Regions from separate parts of the Ensifer sp. ENS03 genome, predicted to be linked through region 2. Evidence: predicted binding sites of a transcription regulator. Region 2 holds the regulator's gene; each other region holds the start of a gene.
The links. Region 2 encodes LexA, which represses DNA repair genes until DNA is damaged. Its sites were predicted from a motif close to TGTTCNNNNTGTGTTCNG; they were not measured.
Positions count from the first base shown of each region.

Region 1: a site for LexA is predicted at 1,795-1,812, ahead of IB263_RS17655 (ImuA family protein). Genes of this name have one in related genera too.
Region 3: a site for LexA is predicted at 1,898-1,915, ahead of IB263_RS10110 (ATP-dependent helicase). Genes of this name have one in related genera too.

Region 1 covers NZ_JACVAV010000004.1:270,014-273,285, forward strand. The annotation lists gene IB263_RS17640 (CoA ester lyase) at 1-769, shown strand, start outside; gene IB263_RS17645 (DUF1737 domain-containing protein) at 766-972, shown strand; gene IB263_RS17650 (metallopeptidase family protein) at 1,230-1,664, opposite strand; gene IB263_RS17655 (ImuA family protein) at 1,834-2,787, shown strand; gene IB263_RS17660 (DNA polymerase Y family protein) at 2,702-3,272, shown strand, end outside.
Region 2 covers NZ_JACVAV010000007.1:54,378-57,649, reverse strand. The annotation lists gene IB263_RS22455 (thermonuclease family protein) at 1-484, shown strand, start outside; tRNA gene IB263_RS22450 (tRNA-Cys) at 637-710, shown strand; gene IB263_RS22445 (hypothetical protein) at 911-1,252, shown strand; gene lexA (transcriptional repressor LexA) at 1,341-2,063, opposite strand; gene IB263_RS22435 (hypothetical protein) at 2,300-2,596, opposite strand; gene IB263_RS22430 (hypothetical protein) at 2,935-3,272, shown strand, end outside.
Region 3 covers NZ_JACVAV010000002.1:680,107-683,378, reverse strand. The annotation lists gene IB263_RS10110 (ATP-dependent helicase) at 1-1,855, opposite strand, end outside; gene IB263_RS10105 (carboxymuconolactone decarboxylase family protein) at 1,989-2,396, opposite strand; gene IB263_RS10100 (hypothetical protein) at 2,521-3,165, opposite strand.

The DNA of each region.
Region 1 (3,272 bases), on a different contig from region 2:
AGCGCCCGAGCGCAAGGTGGAAGCGCGTGCGGCGCTGGTGCAGTATCTGACGGAAAGCCGGCCGGATTGCGAGATTGTCATTCGCATCAATGCGATCGGCTCCGACTATGGTCAGGGCGATCTTGCTGCGGCGCTTGCGGCCAATCCCGACGCCATCCTGTTGCCGAAGGTCGAAAGCCCGGCGGATATCCAGGCGGCGGCCGACTGGCTCGACGAGAACGATGCGCCGGAGACGCTGCGCCTCTGGGCAATGATCGAGACGCCACGCGGGGTGATCAACGCGCCGGCAATCGCCGAGGCCGGCCGTACCTTCAGTGGCAGGCTCGATTGTTTCGTCGTCGGCCTCAACGACCTGCGCAAGGAGACCGGCGTTCCGGATCGTCCGGGCCGGCCCTATCTCGTCCCCTGGCTGATGCAGATCCTGCTTGCTGCGCGCGGCGGCGGGCTCGATGTCATCGACGCCGTGTTCAACGATTTTCGCGATGGTGCCGGCTTCGACGAGGAATGCCGGCAGGGCCGCGACATGGGCTATGACGGCAAAATGCTGATCCATCCAGCGCAGATCGGCCCGGCGAACGAGCGCTTCGGCGTCGATCAGATCGCCGTCGACGAGGCGCGCGCGATCATCGCCGCCTTTGCGCTGCTCGAAAACGCCGGCAAGGGCGTCATCAACCTCAGCGGTCGGATGGTCGAACGGCTGCATCTGGACCAGGCCGTCACACTTGCCGCCAAGGCGGACCTCATCGAAAAACGAAAGACAAGATCTTGAAACTCTTCCGCTTCCTGACCGGCCCTGACGACGCTTCCTTCTGCCACAAGGTGACGGCGGCGCTAAACCAGGGCTGGAGCCTGCATGGCTCGCCCACCTATGCTTTCAATGCCGACACGCAGCACATGCAGTGCGGCCAGGCGGTGGTGAAGGAGGTCGAGGGCAAGGAATACACCCCGGATATCAAGCTGTCGGAGCAGTAGTCGAGGCTGTTTGCCGTCGTGCAGGTTTGCCCCTCTCCTCGGGTTTAGCCCGAGGACTAACCCTCTCCCTGCAGGCGGGGCGAGGGGACGCGGTTGATGCTCACAATCGGCGTGTGAGGCCTGCTTTCTGGAATCGGTCGTGCTCCGATTGGGATGCGAACGGTATCGCGAGTTTCCTTCGCCCCGCCTGCGGGGAGAAGGTGCCGGCAGGCGGATGAGGGGCTGCCCTCACCGCGCGATGATAGGCAAATGAAGTGTCAGCCGCCGACGTGCTCGACGCTGGCCTCGATCCGTTCCATGTCGTCGTCGGAGAGGCCGAAATGGTGGCCGATCTCGTGGATCAGCACGTGGGTGATGATGTCGCCCAGCGTCTCCTCGTTCTCCGCCCAATAGTCGATGATCGGGCGGCGGTAGAGGGTGATGCGGTTCGGAAACTGGCCGGTTTCCATGGTGAAGCGTTCGCTGATGCCGCGGCCTTCGAAGAGGCCGAGCAGGTCGAAAGGCGTTTCCAGCGCCATGTCCTCGAAAACGTCGTCGCTCGGGAAGTCGGCAACTTCGATGATAAGGTCGGTCGTCAGCTGGCGGAATTCCTGCGGCAGGTGGCCATAGGCCTCCAGCGCAAGCTGCTCGAAAGTGGTAAGCGTCGGTGCGTGGCGTTCCCGCCAATCATCGGTCTGGTCAATGCGGGCCATAGGCACTCCTTGTTGCCCTCCATATAGCGATTTTGCCTTTGTTTTTCGAGTGTTGAATTCCTTGACCACAGGGACAGGAATAAATTCTTAGAATTGGCTGTTGACTCATTTAGGAAGCTCTGGAATCTAATAGAACATAACATGAACATTCTGATGGGAGTTGACCGTCATGGCCGACACAGCCGTGCAGCGGGAGACGGTACTTTCGCTCCGAGAAACCATAGCCAGGATCGAAAACCGTCGGCTTCCGGGTGTCGTGCGCGCCGCCAAGGCGGCCGATCCCGGCGGCTTCCGTCAACGGGAAGAAGACGAGCCTGGCCGCAAGGCGCTGGCGCTCGGCGTTCCCGATCTGGACCATCTTCTCGAAGGCGGCCTGCCGCTCGAAGGCATGACGGAAATCCGCAATGCCGAGACGCGCGATGCCGGTGCAGCCGCCGGTTTTGCCGCAGCACTCAGCGTGCTCTGTCAACGGGCGCGGCTTGAAAAGGGCGAGCCGGCCGCCCCCGTTCTCTGGATCAGCCAGCCGATGGCTTCCGCCGAGGCGGGCATGCCCTATGGGTTGGGTCTGAAGGCCTTTGGTCTCGATGTCCGCGGCCTCGTCTTCAGCCTGCCACGCACGATAAAGGATGCGCTCTGGATCGCCGAGGCCGCGCTTTCCGTGCCGAGCTTCTGTGCCGTCATCCTTGAAATTCGCGGCAACCCGGCTGCCCTGGCACTCAGCGAGAGCCGACGCCTGCATGTGCGCTCGCGCGCTGGCCACGTCCCCCTTCTGCTTCTGCGCCAATCCGGACACGAGGAGGCGAGCAGCGCCTTCTTCCGCTTCCTCGTCGAGCCGGCGCCGGCGCGCGAGCGACCGCTACCGGATGGATCGATGCTTCGCGGCAGCATCGGCCATCCCGTCTTTCACGTCATTGCCGAGAAGAGCAGGGCTCCTGCGCCGCTCGGCTTCTTCCTGGAGTGGAACCCCCATGACCGCCGCCTTTACCCCGTCGAGCCCCTACCAGCCGCTGCTGCGGCAGATCCAGAACCAGCGCATTCTGTCGCTCACCTTTCCGCATCTTCCGGCCGATCGGGTCGCGCGCAAGCGCTGGGGGAACTCGTGGCTTTCCCGCGGGCGTCCTGAGCATCCGCCCGTCGTCTTCGCCGACAAGGTGAAGAGCGCAATGCGTCTCGTTGCGCTCGATGGTTTCGCTGAAAGGCGTGGGTTTTATATCGGCCAGGGTGTCGCCGAAGCGCGGGCCATGTGTCCCGAGATCGACGTGCTGCCGGCCGATCCCGCCGCCGACCGGGCGCTGCTTGCAGGGCTGGCGGACTGGTGTTGCCGCTACACGCCGCTCGTCGCGCTCGATGGCGACAGCGGCCTCTTTCTCGACATCACCGGCTGCGCCCATCTTCTCGGCGGGGAAAAAGCGCTGCTCGACGATCTGCTCGCTCGCCTCTTTCATCTGGGGGTCGAGGCCCGGGCGGCGATCTCTTCGTCCGCCGGGCTCTCCTGGGCGGTGGCGCGTTTCGGCTCCGACGCTATCCTTGCCGAGGACGAGGCGGCGCGAGCGCTGGCACCCTTGCCGATGGCGGCGCTGCGGCTGCCGCAGGAAACGATCGAAACAC
Region 2 (3,272 bases):
TAGGCACAAACCAAATCCGAAGCCCAACCCGGCGACGAAGGTTGTCCTGGCCGCCCCGGTGCCGTCGGTGAATGTCGGCGTCACGCCGCCAACCCCTCTCGTGCGGCCGAATGAAGAGGTGAAGACGGCATCCATCCGTACCGATCAGTTCTATTTTTGCGGCATTCGCAACGACAACTGCGTGATCGATGGCGCGACCTTCGTCTTCCATGGCGAGACGATCCGCGTCGCCGATGTCGATGCACCGCGAATCCGCCAGGCAAGCTGCGACAAGGAGCGTTCGCGCGGCTTCTACGCCAAGCAGCGCCTGCGCGAATTGCTGAATGCTGGCGACTTCAGGCTGATCTCGGCGGGAGGGCGATCAGATGCCAAGGCCGGCGAGAAACTGCGCCTGGTCACACGCGGTGACCAATCTCTTGGACGTGTACTCGTTTCCGAGGGGCTCGTGCGGCCGTGGGAAGGGCGCCCGACGCCCTGGTGCTGAGATCAGCTGGGAGACGATCGGCGGACATCGTCGATCGTTCTGTGGAAAGTATCCGTCCTGCAATTCGACGGCGCGTTTTTCAGAAAATGCCTCTTGCGGTTTTTCTGCAATCATTCTAAATCCGCGCCAACGCTTGGTTATCCGAGCTGTGAGGCCTCGTGGCGGAGTGGTGACGCAGAGGACTGCAAATCCTTGTACCCCGGTTCAATTCCGGGCGAGGCCTCCAATAATCTCACCTCGTTAAATTTGGTTTGGCGTTCTGCCTTAGGGCAGCGCGGTAAAATTCGCGACCCCACGTCCGCGCAAGCCACGTCTCCTATGCCTCCGTCGGATCTTATCGCTTCGGTGAATTCGGTAGAGGGGGAACGATGACTCCGCTGAGATCAACCGCATCGGTAGCGTCCGTCAACATTAAGAACGGAGGCAATGGCATCAATGAAAAAGAGACTGATCCTGACGGCGTTGGCGTGTTTTGCGGCGACCGCTATGGAGGCGCGCGCGGACGACCTGGTTTTCCAGCTGAAGAACAACACCGGCGCGGTACTGACGAATTTCTATACGTCGCCGGTCGGCGTCAATGAATGGGAAGACGATGTTTTCGGTCGGCAGGTCCTGAACCCCGGCGAGAGCATGGAGATCACCATATCCGACGGGCGGGACGTCTGCAAATACGACATGCGATTCGAATTCGAGGAAGGCTCGGCCCTCGATACGACCGAGGACACGCAGGATCTCTGCGAACTCGGCGAATACACGATCCACGAATAAGCGATCTGGATTTCAGGTCGCCTTAAATGGAAAGAGCCTCGCCACTTTCTGTGGCGAGGCTCTTTTGATTCGGCGTTCTGCCTGGAATTCAATGGTAGCGGCGGATCAGCCCGACGAGCTTGCCCTGGATCTTCACGCGATCCGGTCCGAAAATGCGCGTCTCGTAGGCGGGGTTGGCCGCTTCGAGTGCAATCGACGCGCCCTTGCGACGGAAGCGCTTCAGCGTCGCTTCCTCGTCGTCCACGAGCGCCACGATGATGTCGCCGGGATTGGCCGAGTTGCCGTTGCGGATGATCACCGTGTCGCCATCGAAGATGCCGGCCTCGATCATCGAATCGCCCTTTACTTCGAGGGCGTAATGCTCGCCGCTGCCGATCATGTCGAGCGGAACGGTAATGTCATGGGTGTTGTTCTGGATCGCCGAGATCGGCACGCCGGCAGCGATGCGCCCCATCACCGGGACGGAAACAGACGTGCTTTCGGCGACCGGCGCCGGCTTCGGCGTGGCAGGAGCGGCGGCCGGCGGCTTTCCGAGGCTGCCCTCGATCACGCTCGGCGAGAAGCCTCTGCGCGGCTGTTGCTGGCCGGCGGCGTAGGCTTCCGGAAGCTTGATGACTTCGAGCGCGCGCGCCCGGTTCGGCAACCGGCGAATGAACCCGCGCTCTTCGAGCGCCGTGATCAAACGGTGAATGCCGGACTTCGACGCCAGGTCGAGCGCGTCCTTCATTTCATCGAAAGACGGCGGTACGCCCGACTCCTTCATGCGTTCGTGGATGAACAGAAGCAATTCCTGTTGCTTGCGGGTCAGCATGGCACGTCGCTCCAGAGGCGTGAAACAAATCAAGAACAGACACTATCTGTTCCATATGTGTTCCGCAAGTGCCTAAAATTCCGTGAATTCAGGCAATTGGCTGCTTCTGTGGGGGGCGATTGGTCACTTTTGCGGGAGCGGGGCGGTTTTCGGCGACGGTTGCGTCCCAAAACAGCGCCGGGCAGGCCGGTCGCGCGCGTGATTCGAACGAATCGCGGCTCTCTTCGCGGAGAGACTTAAGTCGCTTGCGAGGCCGAGCAGGCGTCTTCGAACTCCTTCACCGTTTCGGCGCTGTTGTCTTCCGGAAGCACTGCGTCGGCCGCATCGGTCGCAACGGGCGTATCGCCGTCATAAACGAAGGACTGGATGTAGAACGCGAGCGCGCCCTTCCAAACATTGCGTCCATCGATCTGATGGCACGGCACGGCCCGTTCGAAATCGGTCTGGAGTTCATCCACCGTCGCGGCACTGAGCTTGACGTCAGGCATATTGGGCGATGCGACTATCGAAGCGAGAAGCAGGGCGGCAAGCACGGTGATCGTCCACTTGATGAAGGGGTGGGACTACGGGGTGGTAAACGATGTGAACCGCGCTTTCGTTCCGAAGTCCAGCAAGCATGGCGATCACTCTGCCTTGTTCAACAGCTCTTTGCCCGCAGGCTGTGGCTGATTTGCGCCAGCCGCTCCATCTCAACCTCGTCTCGGCCGTTCTTTATGGACCGGCGCGGAGAATGCATCGGAGCTGCCAGCTTTCGCATCGGGCCTGGGGCGCGCAAAAATCCCTGCGGGGAAGGGCCTTCACCGTCTCGACAGGCCTCTAAAAAAAGATAACTTTGCGTGGAAAGTGGGGTGGTTGCATGCATAGATTGTCGTTGGTGGTGCTCGGCCTGTTGCTCACGGCTGGAGCGGCGTCTGCTGAAGAAGGGCGTTCGAATATCTGGAAACGGATCAACGCCTGGACGGTGGGATCCGATCCTTCCCTGGGAGGCTCGTGTTACGCGGCGACGAGCTATGACGCCGGCGCTATCCTTCGTATCGGCTTTTATCCGCGGGGATCGACGAACCTGGCGTTTCTTTCGATCGGCAATGCCGAATGGAAATCCATCGAGCCGCAGCGGGAATACGATGTTGCCTTGCAGCTCGACCGTGGTCGTCAGTGGCCGGCCGTTGCGTTCGGTGTTGATCTGACCGGAGCCAAGGCCCTTGTCGT
Region 3 (3,272 bases), on a different contig from region 2:
CCCAGCCGGGCAGGAAGACAGTATCGAACTCCAGGCCCTTGGCCGAGTGCAGCGTCATGATCGAGACGGCATCGAGGTTCTCGTTCTGCTCGGCATCCATGACCAGAGCGACGTGTTCGAGGAAGCCGCGCAGGCTCTCGAAGGCTTCCATCGAGCGGATGAGTTCCTTCAGGTTTTCCAACCGTCCGGGGGCTTCCGCCGTCTTGTCGTTCTGCCACATGGCCGTATAGCCGCTCTCGTCGAGGATCTGCTCGGCAAGCTCGGTGTGTACGGTCGTTTCAAGCAGGCTCTGCCAGCGGCGGAAATCGGTGACGACGTCGAACAGTGCCTTGCGCGCCTTCGGCTTCAGCTCGTCGGTCTCGATGATCTCGGAGGCAGCCGCCAGCATCGGGATGTCGCGGGCGCGGGCATAGTCGTGCAGCGTGCGCACGGTGGTGTCGCCAAGACCGCGCTTCGGCGTGTTGACGATGCGCTCGAAGGCCAGATCGTCGGCCGGCTGGCAGACGAGGCGGAAATAGGCCATGGCATCGCGGATTTCGAGGCGCTCGTAGAAGCGCGGGCCGCCGATGACGCGGTAGTTGAGGCCGAGCGTGACGAAGCGGTCTTCGAACTCGCGCATCTGGAACGAGGCGCGCACAAGGATCGCCATGTCGTTGAGCTTGTGGCTCTTGCGCTGCAACTGCTCGATCTCTTCGCCGACGGCGCGGGCTTCCTCTTCGGAATCCCAGGCGGCGTGCACCTGCACCTTCTCATCATCCGGATCGGTGCGGTCGGTAAAGAGTGTCTTGCCGAGGCGGCCCTCGTTGTGGGCGATCAGGTGACCGGCAGCGCCCAGAATGTGCTCGGTCGAGCGGTAGTTGCGCTCAAGCTTGATCACCTTGGCGCCCGGGAAATCCTTTTCGAAGCGCAGGATATTGTCCACTTCCGCGCCGCGCCAGCCATAGATCGACTGGTCGTCGTCGCCCACGCAGCAGACGTTCTGCGGTACGCCCTTGGGGCGCTGGGCAAGCAGCCGCAGCCACATGTACTGCGCCGTGTTGGTGTCCTGGTACTCGTCGACGAGAATGTAGCGGAACTTGTCGTGATAGTCCTTCAGCACATCCGCATGCATGCGGAAGATGCGGATCGGGTGCAAAAGAAGATCGCCGAAGTCGCAGGCGTTCAGCGTCAACAGCCGGTTCTGGTAGGCAGCATAGAGTTCGCGACCCTTGCCGTTGGCAAAGGCGCGGGCGTCTCCCTCGGGGATCTGGGCGGGATCGAGGCCCTTGTTCTTCCAGCCGTCGATCATGCCGGCAAACTGCTTGGCCGGCCAGCGCTTGTCGTCGATGCCTTCGGCCTGGATGAGCTGCTTGATCAGCCGCACCACGTCATCGGTGTCGAGAATGGTGAAATCGGAACGCAGGCCGACGAGCTCGGCGTGGCGGCGCAAAAGCTTGACGCCGATCGAGTGGAAGGTGCCGAGCCAGGGCATGCCTTCGACCGCATGGCCGACGAGCACGCCGATGCGCTCCTTCATCTCGCGCGCCGCCTTGTTGGTGAAGGTCACCGCCAGGATCTGCGAGGGAAAGGCGCGGTTGGTCGAAAGGATATGGGCGATGCGGGTCGTCAGCACCCGGGTCTTGCCGGTGCCGGCGCCGGCAAGCACGAGCACGGGGCCATCGAGCGTCTCGACCGCTTCGGACTGTTCCGGGTTGAGGCCGGAGAGATAGTCCGGGCGCGGCTGGGCGCGATCGCGCGCCGCCATGGCGCGCGCGGCGATGCCGCCCGTTGCCGGAATACCTGCGGGGGCGGGCTGCTGCTTGCGCGGCGCCGGCTCCTCGTCGAAGAAGGGAATATCGTCGAAACCACTCATCATGCGGCTCAATGTAGTGATTCGGTGGGGAAAGGCCAGAAAGGATGTTCTTCTTTTATTCCGTTTTCTGCGCCAGCCGCACCAAGCCTGTGGAAAGACAGGCGATTTCGAGACCGCTTATTCTTGGTCGCGCGGACTAATCTTTTGTCTTGTCGAAGGCGGTATCCACAGGCACCTGCAGCGCCGTCGCCAACTGGTTGGTGCGGGCGGCAAGCGAGATTACCCTGAGCAGGTCCGCATGCTCGGCGTCGGTCATGCCTTTCGCCCTTGCCGCCGCCGTATGGGAATGGGCGCAGTAGCCGCAGCCATTGGTGACGGAGACGGCGATATAGAGCATCTCCTTGACCAGCGGATCGAGCGCCGAGGGCGTTGCCATCACCGTCTTCACGTCGCGCCAGGTCTGTTCCAGGAGCTCCGGATCGAAGGCGAGCCACAGCCACATATTGTTGATGAAGTCGGATTTTCGGGTGGTGCGAATGTCGTCGAACACGGCTTTGACACGCGGATCGGCTTCCGGGTTCTGAGGCGGGGATACGGTGCTCATGGGGCTCCTTCGCTGTTGTTCTCGGCGGTTGTGTGCGGGCCGGCCGGTCGCCTGAAGCGGTGACGATAGCCGACGTCGCGGCGATTGCCAGCGCTGCGTTTTGGGGAAGCCGTCGCCGATGCGTTCAGTTGGGGATTTCGCTGCAGGGCTGATTGTTCGTGCCGAAGGGCCCGGTCGTAAACAGCACGCCCTTGCTCGAGCCCTGATAGGCGTTGCCGTTCTGCGTGACGATGAAGACCCTGCGGCCGCAAAAGCCCGTCGGCTGCGCGGCAACCACGCGCGTCTGGCCACTGGCGTCAGTGACGGTCTTGGGGTTGCAGGCGCCATAGGGCGTGTCGGCCATGCGAACGGTTGCCGTCGAGCTGCGGCTGAGCGGCGCGGAACTGCCGGGTGGGTACGTCCCCGAAGCCGTGCCTGCAGCGGCCACGGTCGATTGCGTGATCTGAAAATCTGCCGTGCTGTCGTCGTAGCGGCACCGCTTGATGGCCCAGATCCAGACGGCAATGTCGCGCACACCGCTTTCGGGGTCCTCGGCCGAAGCTGCAATCGTCAGGGGCGCCAGATCGGGAACACTTCGGCGGCGGTTGCAGCAGCTGCTGTCGTTGAAGACCGGGTCGGGATTGCCATGGTCATCCAGGATGCCGGTGATTTCGAGTTTCGTGGTCGGGCCGGTCTTGTCGTCCGCCTGGACAGTCACGGTCTGACACCCCGCAAGAAGCAGGCCCATGGAGACGAGTGCGAATGTCAGGCAAAATGCATGCGGCCCCATGACGACCCCCGCCATTGTCCGTACCGCTGCCCAAGATACTCCCGAAGACTTTTGCCCGCAAACAAGCGCCTTCCTTTGCCGCGCTCGATCAACCCCGCGGCATCGTT